One region of the Bacillus arachidis genome, then DNA from elsewhere that is predicted to be linked to it. Evidence: riboswitches for the same ligand, from Rfam matches in the RefSeq annotation. Region 1 holds a riboswitch; each other region holds the start of a gene.
The links. Region 1 has a riboswitch for S-adenosylmethionine ahead of QRY57_RS08935 (Na+/H+ antiporter NhaC family protein). Riboswitches for the same ligand answer to the same signal wherever they lie in the genome.
Positions count from the first base shown of each region.

Region 2: linked by a shared signal. The riboswitch ahead of mtnW (2,3-diketo-5-methylthiopentyl-1-phosphate enolase) and the one ahead of QRY57_RS08935 (Na+/H+ antiporter NhaC family protein) in region 1 are both predicted to bind S-adenosylmethionine.
Region 3: linked by a shared signal. The riboswitch ahead of QRY57_RS15435 (M20 family metallopeptidase) and the one ahead of QRY57_RS08935 (Na+/H+ antiporter NhaC family protein) in region 1 are both predicted to bind S-adenosylmethionine.

Region 1 covers NZ_CP127376.1:1,455,395-1,462,328, reverse strand. Annotated here, with positions in the region: gene QRY57_RS08960 (sensor histidine kinase) at 1-348, opposite strand, end outside; gene liaF (cell wall-active antibiotics response protein LiaF) at 348-1,088, opposite strand; gene QRY57_RS08950 (PspA/IM30 family protein) at 1,196-1,858, opposite strand; gene QRY57_RS08945 (lmo0954 family membrane protein) at 1,904-2,260, opposite strand; gene QRY57_RS08940 (GNAT family N-acetyltransferase) at 2,562-2,984, shown strand; gene QRY57_RS08935 (Na+/H+ antiporter NhaC family protein) at 3,050-4,366, opposite strand; SAM riboswitch class I at 4,462-4,566, opposite strand; gene QRY57_RS08930 (ribonuclease FAU-1 family protein) at 4,718-5,236, opposite strand; gene gltP (glutamate/aspartate:proton symporter GltP) at 5,303-6,574, opposite strand.
Region 2 covers NZ_CP127376.1:3,574,157-3,581,090, reverse strand. Annotated here, with positions in the region: gene QRY57_RS19990 (NAD(P)-dependent oxidoreductase) at 1-570, shown strand, start outside; gene QRY57_RS19985 (DUF3909 family protein) at 570-902, shown strand; gene QRY57_RS19980 (hypothetical protein) at 1,022-1,297, opposite strand; gene QRY57_RS19975 (cupin domain-containing protein) at 1,644-2,156, opposite strand; gene QRY57_RS19970 (methylthioribulose 1-phosphate dehydratase) at 2,134-2,772, opposite strand; gene QRY57_RS19965 (2-hydroxy-3-keto-5-methylthiopentenyl-1-phosphate phosphatase) at 2,769-3,428, opposite strand; gene mtnW (2,3-diketo-5-methylthiopentyl-1-phosphate enolase) at 3,425-4,669, opposite strand; SAM riboswitch class I at 4,734-4,839, opposite strand; gene QRY57_RS19955 (pyridoxal phosphate-dependent aminotransferase) at 4,892-6,082, opposite strand; gene QRY57_RS19950 (carbon-nitrogen family hydrolase) at 6,097-6,934, shown strand, end outside.
Region 3 covers NZ_CP127376.1:2,691,360-2,698,293, reverse strand. Annotated here, with positions in the region: gene QRY57_RS15445 (VOC family protein) at 1-156, opposite strand, end outside; gene QRY57_RS15440 (AAA domain-containing protein) at 270-2,579, shown strand; SAM riboswitch class I at 2,666-2,770, shown strand; gene QRY57_RS15435 (M20 family metallopeptidase) at 2,863-4,065, shown strand; gene QRY57_RS15430 (GNAT family N-acetyltransferase) at 4,228-4,743, shown strand; partial or broken gene QRY57_RS15425 (YjiH family protein) at 4,747-4,954, shown strand; gene QRY57_RS15420 (GNAT family N-acetyltransferase) at 5,105-5,683, shown strand; gene QRY57_RS15415 (GNAT family N-acetyltransferase) at 5,693-6,190, shown strand; gene QRY57_RS15410 (YdcF family protein) at 6,525-6,934, shown strand, end outside.

The DNA of each region.
Region 1 (6,934 bases):
AAGCGCAATTACTTTTCGCTCTACTTCATGAAATTCATCTTCTGCAGTAAACGAAACATCCTTTGGAAAGTTCCCACGCTCTACTTCAAACAAGAAAGTATTCAAGCCTTGAATACGCTGCTGCATATAATAACCAATCGCATATCCTACAATTCCACCCATAAGAAGACTTGTACTTATAATTAACAAGCCGATTGGAACAGAAGCAATGGATTCTTTCCATAATAAATCATATACATCCTGTCCGCTTTTCCATACATATACAACTGTACAAATAAGTGCAATACTAACAGAAGATAACATAGAATAACGAATGTACATCCATGAAATATTTCCTTGCTTTTTCATTATACTTTCCTCACTTCCGTATCGCCTACGACAAGCGAAGAAATAATTTTAATTCGGCGAGGAGTTTCTTTGTACTGTTCTGTCCTAAACGTCACATTTCGATTAAAACCTGTTTCTTCATGCCCCGGAAGCGAAACTCTTCCCATGATGACAGAATGGTTTAAAGATAGTTCGATATCATACGGAACATATAAACGAATGTTCCCAATAACACCACGAATAACAATGACCGTTTCTCCTTCGGGAATCATTGCCGTTGTCAAATCAATTTCAACATCACCGACTCCGTACTGGACATTAATATCTTCTAACTCATAAATATGGTCCATCATTCTTATGTTACCAACCATTATATTCTTAAGGTATGGTTCTGTGCGATAGATTTGTTTTTCTTCATCTATATATCCTTTTTCCTTAATTTCAACTTGTATAGTTTTTGGTTTCTGCTGTCCTTGAATAAGTTGATAACCAATAAAAGCTATGCAAGCAAATACAACTAGCACGAAGGCCGCTGATGAAAACAGGAAGAATAAAAAAACAATCCCCCCAACAAATAAAAACACATTCCCTCTCACATAACGATTCTTTTTCCGATAATGCCTTCCGAACATAATCATAATAAACGCAAAAATAAGGGCCCCTGGTTCAAAATGTCCGAGAACCATATCAAGAAAAAGACCAAATCCAAATACGATGAGGAGCATCCCCAATAATTGTGTTTTTGAAAATTGTTTCTTCATTTCAGCTCCCCCCTCCTTGTTACATATAAATAGAAGAAAAAGGTATTGCTTTCCAACACCTTTTCTTCTACCACTATATCATAAGCTCATTTTATAATATACTACAATTATTTTATTACTTCTTTGTCTAAAGATACTTCATTTTTTTCTTTCATTTCGCGTTCAAGTTTTGCAATTTTCATATCAAATGTATCACGCTCATGATCCTCATTCATACGAAGCTCTAAATCACGAATGTGATCTTCAATTTCTTCAAATCGTAAGAACGGATTATTCTCATCCATTTTATGAAGAGCTGTATTCATACGACGGTTCGCATGAGCCATATTTTCGCGTGCCATTAATTCCATACGCTTTGCATTCATTTCTTTTAGCTTATTTTTCATTTCAGAAAGACGGCGTTCTAATTCATCAATTTGCTCCACTACACCTGCATACATTTCTTCTAGTCGAGCTACTTGCCCTTCGTAGTATGCTACTTCTTCTAATGCACGTTCATGCAATTGCATTTCTCCTGCTTCTTGCGCAATTACAGCTTGCTTTGATCTCTTATTTACGAAGTAACGAGCCTGTTCAAGTTCACGAGCAAAGTTAGATTTTAATGTTTTATGACGTTGGATTAACTTTTCAATTTTTGTTACTTCACGCTCACTATCGCGTAAATATTGGTTTAACATAGCGATTGGATTCTTTCTTTCTTTCTCATCTAATACATTATGAAAATCTGCTAAAATTGCATCGCGTACACGTCCGAATAAAGATTGTTTCATTATAAATCTTCCTCTCTTTTATTTTATGATTTAAGTTGTTTTATATTAGTTTTTCATTAACTTATTCCATTCATCTTCAAAGTTACTATATGGTTTAGAACCTTCTGAAGCAGAATCAACTACTACATGTTTTTCTTTTTTCCACTCACGGTATCCGTAGTATAGAACTACTAATGCCGCAATACCGATTAATGCCGGTGAATGAGATAGGGCGATTGACAAGCCGATTAAACCACCAATACCCCAAGCTAATTTCCCAAAAAATGATTGTGCCCGCACAAATGATTTATAGCTCCAATACACAATTCCTGCTCCAATTGCGAATCCTACTATACCAGCAAGACTTCCAAGAGCAATTAAAGCCAAAATACCAGCTGCGATAAACGCTAGAAATTGTTTCATCTTGTGCTTGCCTCCCTTCGATTTGATACTCTTATCTTAACTATTTTTTCGTTTTTCCATAACGAGCTTAAGAACCGTTTTCATCTCGGACTTAAGACTGAGTCGCATTCAGCCCTTTACAAATCTCATATATATATATATATATATAAACAAAGACTTTTTTGCCACTTTGAATGATAATATTCACTTTAAAGTTAAATATAGTGAAGTTTACACAAAATCAAAATTTTTAGAAATTACCTTTGGAAAACATGTTAAAATGAGGAAGAAGGCTATATCCAAATAAAGGGAGACTTATATTATGAATTTTCATATTGTAAAAGAAATGAATACTGCCGATAAAAACTATATCAACAATGCTCTTTACGAATATAATTTAAAACATTTCCCACCAGATTTAAGAGGAAGATACTCAGAAATTCATTTATTTCTTAAAGATGAAAATGACAAGGTCCGCGGGGGACTATTAGGTGAAGTTTGCTGGAACTGGTTAGAGATTCATACTCTTTTGATTGACGAAGACATCCGCAAATTAGGATATGGATCCAAATTGTTGTTAGAAGTAGAAAAAATTGCTTTAGAGAGAAGTTGTGATTTTATAAAAGTTGATACTTTAAGCTTTCAAGCCTTAGACTTTTATAAAAAGCACGGTTATCAAGAATTTGGTATTCTTGATAATGTTGGAAGAGACTATAAGCATTACTATTTAAAGAAGGATTTATAAGTAACAAAAAACGCCCAGCATTTATTGGCTGAGCGTTTTTATATTCTATACGATTCACATTAAGGTCAAGCTGTTTTATGATATTGCTTTTTTTCTGCTACTTTTGAAAATCGCGGAAAGCCTATTAGGATAGAAATCACACCACAAACCCCAACCAAAATTGGATAAAACGCATATGGTAACAATTCAACCGGTGACAATGCTGCAAATCCTGCTGCCGTTAACATTTGAGCACCATACGGAATCAACCCTTGTATACAACATGAGAAAAGATCCAATACACTTGCTGATTTTCGTGGATCAATTTCATATTGATCCGCAATGTTTTTTGCAAGAGGGCCAGTAAATATGATAGAAATCGTGTTATTCGCTGTGCACATATTTGTCATGCTTACTAAACCAGCAATTCCAAATTCAGCACCTTTTTTCGAACGAATATTACGTGTTAATACGTCCATTAAATACTGAATACCACCATTATATTGAATAATTTCAACCATTCCTCCGATTAAAATCGATAAAAGTACTAGCTCCATCATACCATTAATTCCTGTTGTTACACTTTTAAAGAAGCTTGCCAATGTGTAACTCCCATCAATAAGACCAATAATACCTGATAAAACCGTTCCGCCCGTTAATACAATAAGTACATTCCAACCAAGTAACGCGGTTATTAACACACCCGCATACGGTAAAATTTTCACCCAATCGAATGCATGAGCTTTTATTTCTGTATCATTTCCAAGTGTAAGCACAACCAATAATACGATGGTAATAACAGCAGCTGGTAATACAATTAAAAAGTTTGTTTTAAACTTATCCTTCATTTCCGTACCTTGCGAGCGAACCGCTGCAATTGTTGTATCAGAAATAAATGATAAATTATCACCAAACATCGCTCCGCCAACAACTGTTGCCATTACTAGTGCAATAGAAATATCTGTTTGTTGGCTAATACCGACTGCAATTGGTGCTAATGCAGCAATCGTTCCCATTGAAGTTCCCATTGCTAATGAAATAAAGGACCCTATAACAAAAATTCCAGCAACGATAAATCCTTGCGGTAAAATAGACAGCGCTAAATTAACTGTAGAATCAACTCCACCCATTCCTTTTGCTGTTTCAGAAAACGCACCTGCAAGTACAAAGATTAACACCATAATCATAATATCCGGATTACCAGCCCCTTTGGCAAACCGTTCTACTTTTGCTGTAAAACTTTCTTTTCTATTCATCGCTAATGCAATTCCTACAGCAATTAAAATCGCTACTAGTATCGGCAATTTATAAAAATCACCTGTAATGATTCCAGAACCAATAAATAGTGCTAAAAATATTCCAAGTGGTAATAATGCTAAGCCATTTCCTCTCGTTTGTTTCAAAATAACATCTCTCCCCTAATTCTAAACCTTTTCTATCCAATAACAAAAGACCTCTTCCAAAGAGAAGAGGTCTTATACATCTATAAGAAACACTCTCCTCATCTTTCAAGCACATGCTTGCTGGATTTGGCACAGCACTCTATCGTGAGTCCGCTGCCGAGGCATCGTAGGGCCAGTCCCTCCGCCTCTCTTTATAAGAAGGTTTCATATTTTATTTTTTAATAATAATTTCTTCCCTAACTTTACCCGCTTACTAATCAAAAGTCAATTATTATTTGTATAAAAATAGTTGGTATTTTTTGATATTTATACAAAAGTACGAATAAATCAAGCATTACAAACGAAAAATATTCATTTTAATTTTTGAATTTCTTTTTCTAAAATTGTAATCCAAGGGAATTTTTCTTTTTCAATTACTTCGATAAGCCATTTTGCTGTATCCACCGATTCATTATATTCCTCTTTAGAAATATCTCCATCTCTATATGCCTCTTCTAATTCGTCTTCATCAAGCAAATATATATCCCCATTAGGTAATAACACTACATCCAAATATAAATCATCAAAATATGGCATACCTCGCTCATCTATTTTATATTCTTTAGCCACATCAATATAATACTGCACTAATTCCCTTTTTTCATTTAACATAGCTGTGATGGCAAAGTTCTTATCGTTTATAAAATACTGCACCCACGTATAACCTGCATCTACAATACAAAGCTCTCGATCATTATATTTCTTATAGCTCGGCTCTTTTACCTTTTGTATACGCAATATACCTAACATACCTTGCTCTATTGCCTTTACTTCATATGTTTTCTCTATTAACCGATTCCAAGAAGAACCATCCCCATACTTTCTTTTCATTATTCCCTCTCCATTCTCTATGCAGAAAAGCCCTCACTCTATTGTGAGGGCTTTATTCATTACCAATTAAGCTGCTCGCTTCTCTGAAAGTTCTTTTAGATAAGCTTGTCCTTTTGCTTCATCATATTGACCTTCCCACTTAGACATAACAACAGCTGCTAAAGAGTTACCAACTACGTTAACTGCTGTACGAGCCATATCTAAAATACGGTCAATACCTGCGATAAATGCTAAGCCTTCCGGCGGAATACCTACTGTGCCAAGTGTTGCTAACAATACAACGAATGATACGCCTGGTACACCCGCAATCCCTTTAGATGTCACCATTAATACAAGCAATAATGTAATTTGCTGCGAAATTGATAAATCAATACCATACATTTGCGCTAAGAAAATTGCTGCAATTGCTTGATATAATGTAGATCCATCTAAGTTAAACGAATAACCTGTCGGAATAACGAAAGAAGTAATTGCTTTTGGACAACCAAACTTCTCCATTTTCTCCATAATTTTCGGTAAAACCGTTTCTGAACTTGCAGTAGAATACGCTAAAATAAGTTCATCTTTCAAAATCTTGAAGAATTGGAAAATATTAATTCCGAATATTTTCGCTGTCAAGCCTAATACAACGACAACGAAGAAAATCATTGCTCCATATACGACAATGAGCAATTTCCCTAATGGGATTAATGACGATAGACCAAATGTAGAAACTGTAACACCAATTAAAGCAAATACACCAAACGGTGCAAATTTCATAACTTGGTTCGTTACATAAAACATCGCATCTGCCACACCTTGGAAAAATTGAAGAACTGGTCTTCCTCTTTCACCAATTGCTGCAACGCCTAAACCAAATAGTACAGAGAAGAAAATGATAGCAAGCATATCACCATCAGCTAGAGATTTCACAATATTTGTCGGAACAATGTTTACAAATGTATCTGCAAAAGAGTGACTCTGTACTTGTTCTGTCGTGTGTGTATATTTAGAAATATCTGTCTTTGTTAATTTGCTCATATCTACGCCTTGTCCTGGTTGGAAAATATTCGCTACCAGTAGGCCTACAACGATTGCAATTGTTGTAATGATTTCAAAATAAATAATTGTTTTTCCACCTAATCGTCCAAGCTTCTTTACATCACCTACGCCAGCAACACCAACAACGATGCTCGCTACGACAATTGGTACAACAATCATTTTAATTAATCGAATGAAAATATCACCAATTGGTTGTAAGTATCCTACAACTGCTGTATTGCCATAAAAAATCGCCCCTACCGCAATACCCAGCGCAAGACCTATTAAAATTTGCCATGCAAGTCCAATTCTTTTCATACTTGCTGCAACCCCCTTCTTAGATGCTTTTACTCTATTTTTCTCGTTTGTTATGAAACAGTGAAATTAAGAGTATTACATATTATTCGACAATTCACTACATTTGTCCCTGTTTAAAATGATAAATCATAAAATTAAATCTGACAACAAAATAACTTTGCATGAATACAAATAATTTTCTTGACAAAAACAAAACCCATGTCAGAAAACCTAACATGAGAACGATTCCTCACTGATGATTTATAGGTTTCAAAAAAACGATTTCATTATGAAAAATGCCAACATTTCTCACTCGTTTCACATCACAAAAATTTTAAAATCCGATTTGGGATCCCGTTACATAGTTTCAAACTGATGACA
Region 2 (6,934 bases), 2.1 Mb from region 1:
GCGAAACGTATATATGAGGCTGGAAAAATAAAGAATGTATATACGCTAGATGCGCCGGTATCGGGAGGAGATATTGGAGCAAAAGAAGGTAGACTTGCCATTATGATTGGTGGAGATCAAGAAGTATATGAAGTTTGTTTACCTTTATTTGAGAAACTAGGGAAAAACATTCAGCTACAGGGCCCGGCAGGAAGTGGGCAGCATACAAAAATGTGTAATCAAATTGCAATCGCTTCTAATATGATAGGAGTTTGTGAAGCGGTAGCATATGCAAAGAAAGCAGGTTTAGATCCAGATAAAGTATTACAAAGTATTTCAACTGGAGCAGCCGGTAGTTGGTCATTAAGTAATTTAGCTCCACGTATGTTAAAAGAGGATTTTGCACCAGGATTTTATGTGAAACATTTTATGAAGGATATGAAAATTGCATTAGATGAGGCTGAAAAATTAGAATTACCTGTACCGGGTTTAACTCTTGCGAAAGATTTATATGAACAACTAGTAGAATCGGGAGAGGAAGACAGTGGAACACAAGTATTATATAAAAAATATATAGGGGGAGGAATATGATGAATTTAGAAAAATTTGATGGAATGGTTGATGCTGTGCAACGTACAATTTGTATGCCGATTAATGATAAGCAACAAGCGGCATTTAAACAAAAGTATGATTTTGAGCCAACATTTGAATATGGGCGTGATGAAAATGGTCATTATGTTATTCGAACAGCAAAAAAGATGCTAGAAGAAATGGAATTTTATTTAGCTTTAAAGTATGACCGTGAAGGTATCGATTTATATATGCATGCTGAAATTGATGGGGTATGTTATGTATCTGTTAGCTACGGAGAAGATGCTCTTCATTTACAAGAATTGTTCCAGTTTTTGGAATTAAATAAATAAAAAAGTCCTCACTTGAGGACTTTTTTATTTTTAACATATTTTTCGGGAAAATTGGAAGCTAATTTTGACAAAGGCAGGTTATATTAAAGTAGATGTATGGTGGGGATATAATAATGGAATTATAAGCTAGAAGCACGGCGAGAGCGTTCGATTGGAAATGGAATGATCTGAGCCATATGATTGCGACTAAATTGCTTTGTGCGAGCGTGACGTAATATATATAATGCAAAGAGAATAGCGACAGGAATAGCACCGTACAAACCAAAAAGTAAAGCGCTTACAGAGGATGCGACAAAACCGAAGATACCAATCTCTAATTCCTCCATAATTGCCCCGAGAATAGCAGGAATAGCCCCACAAGTAACCCCAAGTATAAGTGCTATAATTAAATTCATGTTCTTCCCCCTCTTTTTGCAGTTTTTTCACTTCATTTTCTATTATTTGTATTATATCACAATTTAAACAGAATTTTCAGAAAAAATTCAAAAAATGTTCAAAAAATGTTCAAATTTTATTGAGAAACATACTTGATAAAGTGAAAAATAAAAAAATGAGGTAGACATCAGTCATCTTTAATGATGAATTTACATTCATCAGGAGATATTACAAAGCAAGAGAAAATAAAAAAGCAGGCTTATTTCATATTTGTGAAATAAGCCTGTTCCATAGGAGGATGTATATATGTAGAGTGAATAAAAGGATGGAAAAGGGGGTCCAGTACCTTTTATTCAACTAACTACCTTAGTAAATAGGAACCCAGCCTTCCGTTGTAACAAAAATACGAATGGCTACAACTTGGCGATCATCTTGTAAAGTAAAATAGTGTCTTGTATTTTCAGGTACAGAGATTAAATCACCAGGCTCAAGCTCAACATCGAAGAAACGATCATCTTTACCCTGGATGGCAAAAATACCATGCCCACTGACAATAAAGCGCACTTCATCGTCAGTATGATGATGCTCTTGTTTAAAGTTAATTAATAACTCATCAAGGCTAGGCGTTGCATTTGATAGGCAAATAACATCTTGTGCTTTATAGCCTCGACGTTCTGAAACATCAGCAATTTCATTGGAGAATACTGTTAAAACCTCTTTTTTGTTTTCGTCAGTTAAGGAGTAATTTTCTTCTAAATGAGCAGGAAGTTTTGAAATGTCCCATTTCTCATATAAAACGCCTTCTCCTTGTAAAAATTGCTGCACTTCCACTTCATTTTCAATACGGGTATTTATTTCATGAATACGAATTTGCGCCATGGGAAACGCCTCCTTGAATTGATAATAGTTTTATATGAAATTGGAATAAAAACTCATATGCTTCTAGTCTTTTCTTTGCGTCAAAGCTATCTTTTCCCCAAACTGTAATACCATGGTTGCGAATTAGTATGGCTCCAGCGTCACCATGAATATGTTTTCGGAAATCTTCTCCCAACGTTGGAATATGAGCATGATTTTCAATAATCGGAATTTTGATAGAGGCCCCTTTTTCCCATATATTAAGAGCTTTAATGATTTCTTGATTAGAAAATGAAACTTCTTTGTCGTATACGTTTGTAATTACATTGTTATCAATTGTATGGACATGTAAGACACATCCAGCTTCTGTATGATTGTAAATATGAGTATGCAGCAATGTTTCTGCTGAAGGACGTAAATCGGTTTCTAAAACAGCCTTTCCAGTATGATCAACTAATAGAAAATCATCAGGTGTAGTTTTCGTTTTATCTCTTCCACTTGCTGTAATAAGAAAGGTAGTTGGAGCATTGTTTACTTTTATTGAAATGTTCCCGCTTGTAGCAGGAAACCAGTTACGATCCGTTAATTCTTTCTTTAGTTTACTCAATTCTTCCCATTGGCGAAAAAGTTGTTTCATTTTATCACCTCCAACAATTGCTTAATTTCTGTCTGTATGTCATAAAACGTTTCAAATGCCGTATAGGAAATTTGATGTTCTCGGCATTTTGTAATGAGAAAATCACGAGCGAATACTTTATCAGCAAGTTTTGCAGCTTGTAAATCTGTAATTGAATCTCCAATTACAATATTAAAATCACCGTTTGAACTTAATTGATGAATCAGTGTCGATTTACAAAGACCGCATTTGTTTTTACAATCTTCATCACACGGATGGGGCCAGTTTACCTGAATTGTTTCCCCTGAAAAATCAGTCGTATTACAATAAATATGATCTGGGTTGATTAATCCTTTGAGAAGAGGGTAGACGAAAAAATCCATTCCTCCGGATATAATATGAAGTGAAATCTGATTTATTTGGACAAACTGTGCAAACTCTGAGAATCCAGCTCGAATCACCGCTGTTTCTTTTATAAAAGTAGTGATGTCATTTTGTAAGCTTGTAGGTAAAAGGGAAAACATCTCTCCAACACCTTCTTGAATAGAAAGTTCTTGTGATAGAATTTTTTGTTTAATCGTTTCAGCTTCTGGTGGAGCGAATTTCTCCATAATAGCAACGATATTATCATTGTTCGTAATCGTACCATCGAAGTCACAAAAAATTTGAAGACTCATAGCGTCACCTTGTGAGATGGATTTCCCCATAATTGCAGTGCAACATGTAAATCAGTGTTACCTGCTTCATGCAATGGTGTTCCTTGCAAAGTAGCATCAATCGCTGCTCGAAATGCTTTTCCACCGCCTTGTGCCCCAGCTGGATGACCATGAATACCACCACCTGCATTAATGACAACATCCTTGCCAAAATCACTAAGGATAAATGGAACAAAACCAGGGTGAATACCGGCCGATGGAACAGGGAAGCTTCGTTTTAAAGACGGATCTTTTTCAATTAGTTCATTTGTAATAAGAAGAGCTTCTTTTTTTTCTAATGCAACACTGCCGTATGGTGATGGAAATAAAGAGAAATCTGCACCAGCATAACGAAGCAGCTTTCCGAGTAGTAATGGATAAGAGAATCCATATAATTCCGATGAAGCGTATGCGCCGCTTACAGCAGGATGTGCCATAATTGGAATAGGTATATCATCGTCCTCAGCAAGTGATTGCAGTACATCTAATCCATATGAGAATACATTGAATAGAAGAATATCTGCACCGGCTGAGGCAGCACGTTTTGCAGTTTCTTTAAGATCATAGGTACGACCCGTTAAATTTACTGCATATAAAGTCTTATGACCGTATGTTTCGTATACGGACTGTAATACTTCTTTTCCAGCAGAAATTCGTTTTGTGAGCGGTGTTAATAAGTTTTCAAATAAGATTTCATCATCTTTTACAATATCTACACCGCCAATTGCTTGATCGCGCAATTGGGTTTTTAAATATCCTATATTGCGACCGATCATTCCCTTGAAAATACTCATCAGAAGTGGACGATCGTGAATATGTAAGAGATTTCGTATTCCCTCAATGCCAAATTTAGGACCAGGGAAATGTTCTTTTAAGTCATCTGAAATTGTTAAATCAATTAGTTTAACTTCGCCATCTAGCGATAATTTTCCAAATGCTGTTGTTAAAATAGCCGGTAAATCCGGGCTGAAATTTACTGACGGATAATGAATTTTAATGAGTCCACGTATTACTTTTTTTCCAAGATACGTATTTACACGCTCTTGCTCTTCCAACTCTTCGACATGAATGACGTTGCCTTTATGTTGTTTTAATTGTTCTTGTAATAAGTGTGGCAGATGAGTCCATGAACCAATTGTCAAACCGAGAGCGATTTGCTCTGCTTTTTGGTTTAAATGAAGAGAATCATCATGGATTAAATAGGTTGCTGTTATTCCGCTCATTTTCATAACCTCCTAGTTAAATAAAAAAACCTCTCAGCTAAGGAGAGGTTTTTTTACAACCAGCTCCTTATCTGTCAGCGTAACGCTGCGAGAATTAGCACCGTGCCTACAATTGTAGATCGGTTGCCGGGTTTCGTCGGGCTCGTCCCTCCACCTGCTCTTGATAAGAAGTATTTTGAAATGTTTTAATTTTTACGATATCTGAATTTTGACAGAGTTTTTTTACGATGTCAACGGTTTTTTGAAAATTTTCAATTTATCGATTCGTTGAATAGCTTCCTGTAGTCGCTCTTCTGTATGTAATAATCCAACACGAACGTAGCCTTCGCCATGTTTCCCGAACCCAACTCCAGGTGCAACTGCTACGTGCGCTTGTTCTAACAATAAGTCAGTAAATTGTTCCGATGTATAACCATTAGGAACGGGAAGCCATGCAAAAAATGATCCATTTGGTGCGAGAACATCCCAGCCAATTGAACAACAAGCTGTAATAAGTGTATTTCTTCGTGATTCATAGCGTTCAACAAGTTCATTCACACAAGTTTGTGAACTTAATAGCGCCTCACAAGCTGCCTCTTGTACAGCACCAAAAATGCTGACGTACATATGGTCTTGCAATACATTGATTGTTTCAATGACACTTTCGTTACCGATAGCAAAGGCGATTCGCCAACCAGCCATATTAAATGTTTTTGACAATGTATAAATCTCAATGCCAACATCTTTTGCACCGTTTGCTTGTAAGAAGCTCGTTGGTTTGTTGCCGTCAAAGCCAATTGCACCATAAGCAAAATCATGCACGACTAAAATATCGTGTTTATTGGCAAAGGAAATTGTTTCTTCAAAAAACTCTTTTGATGCAGTAGCACCAGTCGGGTTATTAGGGTAGTTTAAAAACATTAATTTTGATTGTTTGGCAATAGATTCATCAATTTTTGCATAGTCTGGTAAAAAATTATTTTCTGCTAATAATGGCATTGTTTCAAAGTTTGCTTTTGCTAAAGCGACACCTGATAAATAGTCAGGGTATCCTGGATCGGGGACAAGAATTGTATCACCCGGGTTTGTGAAACAAAGCGGTAATTCAACAAGCCCTGCTTTTCCGCCAAATAAAATAGCGACTTCTGTTTTAGGGTTTACTTTGACTCCGTATTCACGTTCATAGAACGCCGCAAAGGCTTTTTTTAAGCTTTCATGCCCGCGAAATGGTGGATATTTATGGTGAACTGTTTTTTCTGCTGCATGTTGTAAAGCTGTTACGATATGCGGCGGTGTTGGTTGATCTGGATTGCCTTGTCCTAGATTGATAACATCATGACCTGCTTCCACCACTTTGTTAACTTTTGCAACAAGTGAAGCGAAAAACTGTGTTGGTAAGGATGTTACAACCCTGGAAGGTTGAAAATGTTTCATACTTTCCACCTCTTTTGAAAATTGTTACAATTCTAGTGACAAATAATATAGCCTTTCCAAGTTTTTGTAAAGGGAAAATTGAAAATGAGGTGGATAAAATGAAAATCGCATGTATTCAAATGGATATTGCTTTTGGTGATGTGAAAATAAATATTGAAAATGCAAAGAAAAAAATAAAAGAAGCGATGCAAGGAACACCAGATATTGTCGTATTACCTGAACTTTGGACGACTGGTTATGATTTAGAAAGACTTCCGGAAATTGCAGATGGAGATGGGATCCAAACAAAACAGATTCTTTCAGAATGGGCACAGAAATATGATGTAAATATTGTCGGTGGTTCCATTGCGAAGCAAACAGAGCACGGTGTTACAAATACGATGTATATAGTGGATCGTGAGGGGAGACTGCAAAATGAGTATAGCAAGGTCCATTTGTTCCAGTTGATGAATGAACATAACTATTTAATAGGGGGGAGTGAAACAGGAGAATTTACATTGGATGGTGTACAGTGTGGTGGTGTGATTTGTTATGATATTCGTTTTCCAGAATGGATGCGTGTTTATACTGTAAGAGGGGTAAATGTGTTATTCGTTGTAGCAGAATGGCCGTTTGTTCGCTTAGCTCATTGGCGTTTACTCCTTCAAGCAAGAGCGGTTGAAAATCAATGTTATGTGGTTGCGTGTAATAGAGCAGGAGAGGATCCACATAATGTGTTTGCTGGACATTCTCTTATTGTTGATCCATGGGGGGAAATTGTAGTAGAAGCAGGAGAAGAAGAATCAATTTTGCATGGGAAGCTAAACTTAGAAAAAGTTAAAGAAGTGCGTAAGGGAATTCCTGTCTTTGCCG
Region 3 (6,934 bases), 1.2 Mb from region 1:
GGCGCCATCTACACCTAAAAAAGCGAGTTTTAAGTTTGGATCTGGATGTCCCATACGTTTGATAAGTTTTAACCCAACTACTTCTTCATAAAATGAGATCGATGTTTCTAAGTTTGCAACCATGATTCCAACATGTTCGATTCTTTGTACCGGCATATCGATTCCTTCTTTCCATAATTTTAATATGTATCATAATATTGAAAATTAAGAAAATAAGCAAGATAAAAACCTTACAAATTTTATGATGTTTCATGATATAGTGAGAAAGTATGTTTGGAAAGAAGGAAGGAGACAACGCAATGAACACAACTTTACAAACTCCTTCATTAACGGAAACGATGAAAGAGTGGCATCAAGCATTAGCATATGAAATTAAACATTGGAAAACGATAGGCGGTAGTAAGCTATCGATTATAAATGGTCGTTTTTTATATACAGATTATGAAAGTACAGTTTATGTATTTCAGCTTATCTCAGAAGTAAGCTTACCAGAGGGTACACCCATTCGAATTGAATTTGATGGTGAGGAAACAACAGGAGAAGTATTATCAGTACATGGATTAGAAATCGAGCTGAAATTGAATGATTATATACAAGGTGAAATAAGAGAAGCTAGTTTATACAGTGAACCATGGCAGTTGTTAGAACAACTGCAAGAGCGGTTGAAAGATATACGAAAAGATAAACAAAAGCGTCAGCGGGTAAAACGCCTTTTGGATGGAAAGAGCACGCCAAGGCATATAGAAAAGATGAAAAATCCGAAGAATGAACTTGCATATCGTTCTTTTTATAATAGGGCGACATATGTGTGGGGACCACCTGGAACAGGAAAGTCTTATAACTTATCACGCATTATTTCGGCGCATTATCAAAAAGGAAAATCAGTACTTGTACTAGCTCATAGTAATGCAGCAGTGGATGTATTAATGAGTGAAGTCACAAAGCAAATAGAGAAGAAAGAAAAATGGACACCAGGAGAAATCGTCCGGTATGGATTTAGTCAACATGAACATATACGTAATCATGAAACGTTGCTTGCTTCTAGATTAGTCGAAACAACGAATGGATCATGGGGAGAAGAAAAGCTTTATTTAGAGGAAATGCGCCAAGATCTTCGCCAAAAAATCTTATCGTATAAAGCAACTGCTTCTGATAAGAAGCGGATGCAAGAAATTGAAGGAGATCTTAGAAAACAAAGAGCGAAAATTAAAGAAGTAGAAAGAGAATATATTGAAAATGCAAAAGTAATTGGTGCAACGCTATCTAAGTGTGCAATTGATTCTCTTATTTACGAACGAACATTTGACTTAATTGTCGTGGACGAAGTAAGTATGGCTTATGTACCACAAATTGCTTTAGCAGCTTCTCTTGGAAAAAGAATTGTCGTTTGCGGTGATTTTTTACAGTTGCCACCAATTGCGATGGCAAATCATGAGCTCGTTAGAAAGTGGCTAGGGGAAGATATGTTTTATCATGCTGGTATTGTCCAATCTGTAAATAGTTATGAAACGCATCCAAATTTATTTATGCTAGAGGAACAAAGACGAATGCATGCGGATATATCTAAGTTTACAAACTCATTTATTTATAAGAATAGAGTGTTCGATCATCCTTCTGTTTCGGCAAGACAAGAATTAGCGAAATTACAGCCATTTGCTAATGAAGCAATTGCTTTGTTTGATACAAGTTTGATGGGCGCTTATTCTTTAAAAGATGCAGCCTCTGGTTCACGTTTTAATATTATGTCCGGTTTCGTTGCGATGCAGCTGATTTTAATTGGATTATTAGATGGTGTTCAATCGATTGGAGTTGTCACGCCATATCGCGCGCAGTCCCGTTTCTTATCAACATGTATAAGGGAGATTTTGCAAAAAACAAAGTATCGAAATACGCCTATATTAGCGGCAACAGTTCATAAATTTCAAGGGTCTGAACGAGATATGATGATATTTGATACAGTAGATAGTTATCCGCAGGAGAGACCCGGCGTATTATTTTTTGATCATAAAAATCATCGTTTAGTAAACGTTGCGATAACGAGAGCAAGAGGGAAGTTTATTCAGTTATCGGACTGTAAGTATATGCGGAAAAACCTTTCTCGAAAACAAGCGTTATCTCACTTAACTTCTCACATAGAAAGACACGGAAATGTATATGATCGTACTACTTCGCGCCCATTGCTAGAACGAAAAATTACAAAACGTTTGAGATGGTTTATGCAAATGAATTTGGAAGAACCGAAAGGATTATTAAAAGATATTCTATCGGCAAAACAAAAAATTATTATTTCGCTTCCAAGTACAAGACAGGTAGACAAAAGAGTATGGCAGGCATTAATGCGTACAGCAGCGCAGGTCACGATATATAGTGATGGACCAATTCCATTAAAAAACGTGAGAATACAAAGACAAAATAAGTCACTCCCATTTTTATTAATTGATGATGAAATCTTTTGGGCAGGAGCGCCTTTAACATCTCACATGACGTTTGAAGGAAGTCCAGAATTCCCTTATATATGTGCAAGATTACATGCACCTGAAACGATTGGCGTTTTAAAAGGGTTTTTAGATATTCGTTAAAATCAGATCGGAATTCCTTGACATTTACTCGGAATAACACTAGAATGAAAATAATTTAATATAATTTTATGAAAATAAAAACAATTTTCTTATCACGAGAGGTGGAGGGACTGGCCCTATGAAACCTCGGCAGCGGATTCAATATGAATACTGTGCCAATTCCAGCAAGTGAAAGACTTGAAAGATAAGAAAGAAGGCTATTTTGAATTTGTATTTTCAAGCCTCTTTCTATTTTTTAGAAAGAGGCTTTTTTATGTGTAAATTTAAAGGAGGAATGGGGAAAATGACAACAAAACAAGTAACGTCACACCGAAATATTATTACGGAAAGTATAGAAGGAAATAAAGAAAAATACATAAAAACAAGTCATGATATACATGCGAATCCTGAAATCGGTAATCAAGAATTCTTTGCATCCAGAACATTAAGTTTACTTTTAGGGAGTGCAGGATTTCAATTGCAGCATAATATAGCAGGACATGAAACAGGTTTTATCGCACGGAAAAGCTCAGGAAAACAAGGACCTACAATTGCTTTTTTAGCAGAGTATGATGCTTTGCCTGGATTAGGCCATGCGTGTGGTCATAATTTAATTGGTACAATTAGCGTTGCAGCAGCGATTGCATTATCGGAAACAATTGAAGAAATCGGCGGTGAAATCGTTGTATTTGGAACACCAGCAGAAGAAGGTGGTCCAAATGGAAGTGCAAAAGCAAGTTATGTGAAAGCAGGATTGTTTAACAAGATGGATGCGGCACTTATGATTCACCCTAGCGGAAAAACAGCAACAACAAGTCCGTCACTCGCAGTTGATCCACTTGATTTTTATTTCTATGGAAAATCAGCACATGCAGCAGCGTCACCAGAAGAAGGAATTAATGCATTAGATGCGGTTATTCAACTTTACAATGGGATTAATGCACTACGTCAACAGCTACCGTCAGATGTGAAAATTCATGGTGTCATTACTGAAGGTGGAAAGGCGCCGAATATTATTCCAGATTACGCATCAGCCCGTTTCTTTATTCGCGCAGCAACACGTAAGAGATGTGCGGAAGTAACAGAAAAAGTACGAAACATTGCGCAGGGTGCAGCACTGGCGACAGGAACAACAGTAAAAATCAATCGGTTTCAGAATGAAATTGATGAATTATTAGTGACAAAAACATTTAATGAAGTGATTGCTGAGGAATTAGAAAACCTTGGTGAAGAAGTAAATCGTAAAGAGAGACTTGGAATCGGTTCAACAGATGCGGGAAATGTGAGTCAAGTTGTACCAACGATTCATCCTTATATCAAAATTGGTCCAGACCATTTAATTGCGCATACGAATGAATTTAGAGAAGCAGCTTGTTCGGAACTTGGCGATAAAGCCTTAGTTACATCCGCAAAAGCATTAGCGTATGCAGCATACCGATTAATTACAGAAGAAGGAACGCTTAATCAAATTAAGGAGGAGTTTAAAAAAGCGCAGCGAAATCAATAATGTGATAAGTACTCAAGAAGTGGTTTTCTAAAATTTTATTTGGATAAAAAAGGTTTGGAGAAATCTCTAAGCCTTTTTGGGTTATAAAAGGTAATAAAAAGAGAGCTTACTACCCACAAATAGCAAGATAAATAGCTGAAGTATTAAAAAGGAGGAGGAAAAGTGAATCAGAATACTCTTGAAGGCTATCAAATTAGAACTGCACATAATAATGAAAGTACTCTTATTATTAATATGCTAAAAGAAATCGCTCAATGGTTAAAAGATAAAGAAATCAATCAGTGGCAGTACCTCTTAGAAGGTAGAGATGACGAAGAGATAGCACAAGCTGTAACGAACAACAACACTTACATCGTTTTAAAAGAAAATGAAATGATAGGTACTTTTACAGTTTCTTCCACGCAAAGTGAGTGGGATCGCCATATTTTTGGTGAAGATGTTTTTTTTGATTCACTATATTTACATAGACTGGCGATTATCCCTAAGTATATGAAAAGGAGAATAGGTGAAAGGATTTTGATGTGGATTCAAGATAATATGCACACTGACAAAAAGTTCTTAAAGTTAGATTGTGTTGCAAATAATACTAAACTAAACAAATTCTATAAAAACAATGGCTTTGAGTATTTTGGCGTGGCAGATGGTCATAATAAATATCGAAAAAGGATAAAAAAATAGTTTTCATTACTTGTCGTTAGTGCGCCGCTTGTAACTAAGATTGTGATTGCGGTTGTATCCGTATCATTTGTTTTGCTTTTTTCGACGTCTATCCCATGTATTTTATCTATGGATATACCATGAAAAGTTTCAGAACTTATTAATTTTGTATATTGAAAGAACGATTTTAACATTAGTGATTAGTGGGCCAATTGCATATGTTTTACTGTAAGAGATGAAAAGACACACTTATGTTCTTAAAGTAAGTCCTTTTTCCGTATTATTAGATTTTAATCGATAGAAAATGAAATTTTGAATATTTTGATATGTGTTATGTTGCAAACTATAATATAGCTAGATACATAGAAAAGGGGATGTATTTATGGAAATAGTAAACAAAAGAGCGATGTTGCGATTAATGGATGCAAATGATGTAGAAAAATTATTTGCAATTGTGGAAGGGAATAAAGAAGTTTGGACGTATTTAATAGCTAAAATGGAAAGTTATCAAGATATGGAGCGATATGTTGAAACGGCAGTAAAACGATATGAGAAGGGAACGGATTTACCATTTGTTGTTATAGATCAAAAAACGAATGAAGTTGTAGGCAGTACACGTTTGTATAGTATTTCAAATGATAACAAAACGGTTGAACTTGGCCAAACATGGTATCATCCGAGTGTACAACGAACAAGTGTGAATACGGAATGTAAGTACATGTTATTGCAATATGCGTTTGAAGAATTACACATGCTGCGTGTGCAAATAAAAACAGACTTGCGAAATGAAAAAGCACAACGAGCGATTGAACGACTAGGCGCAGTAAAAGAAGGGATATTACGAAATGAGAGAAGGTTACCAAGCGGTTATGTAAGAGATGCGGTAGTATATAGCATTATTGCAAGTGAGTGGCCAATCGTGAAAGATCGATTACTACACAAAATGGACATGTATAAATAGGAGGCAAATATGACAAATTTAGAAACAAAGAGACTAAAGATGATCCCCTTTACATTAGAACTTGTCGAGGCAATGATAAAAGGGAGAGAAGAGCTACAGGAAATCATATCGTATAAAATATCTTTAGAATGGCCAATGCCAGATTATAAAGATATTTTGCCGTGGATTGCTGAAAGTTTACGAAAAAGCCCGAAACAAAGTAAATGGAGCGGACTTATTATTCATAAGGAAGATAATGTTATTATTGGTGATATGGGTTGTAAAGGTGCTCCTGATTCAACTGGTACAGTAGAGATTGGATATAGCATTGTACCAGAATATCAAGGGAAAGGCTATGCAACTGAAATGGCAAAGGCCTTTGTTAAGTGGCTGGAGCAGAATGAAGAAGTGCAAACGATTAAGGCAGATTGTTTAACGAGTAATGTCGCTTCGAGTAGAGTGTTAGAAAAGATAGGCTTTACATGTGTACTTGAGGAACAACATATGAAATATTGGATTGTAAAGTGAAACGGAAGAGGTATATGCTCTTAAGAGAGGAAAATATACCTTTTTTTCTTACAAAATGATTACTTCTTTTATATACTTTTGTTTCATCATTCCCTTCCGTGAAAAAATTCGTTACAATGGAGTTGTATGAGGAAATTTGTACATAAATCAAGCTCATATAGTATGAACCACAAATAATAGTAAATTAAAAATCCTCTATTTGAATGAAAATCCTTTATAATACGAATTGATTGTTTAGAAAAGTTCCTTCTTTTAAATAAACTCAAATGTAATGATTCGAAAAAGGTCATTTTAAATTAATAGAAGTATGGATGATGCGCGGAGGCTAGTACAAATGAAACAAAATAAGAAAAGTAAGAAAAGACGAGTTCTGCAAGTGTTCTTGCTTATGATTAGTTCTATAATTCTATTTATTAGTTATGCAGCTTACGATATTTGGAGTAATCGCTTTAAAACAGATGAGGTACCTACAGATGCTGCTGTTGTACTAGGAGCGGCTTCTTGGAATGGAAAACCGTCTCCTGTATTCCGCGAACGAATCAATCATGCAATCTCCTTGTATAAAAATGGAAGTATTAAGAAAATTATTTTTACAGGTGGTACTAAATTTGAATCAGAGCTGGAAGAAGCACGGACTGCGAAAGCGTATGCATTAAAGCATGACGTAAAGGATGAAGATATATTAATTGAAACACAGTCGCGTTTTACAGAAGATAATTTGAAGAATGCTAAGCAAGTTGGAAT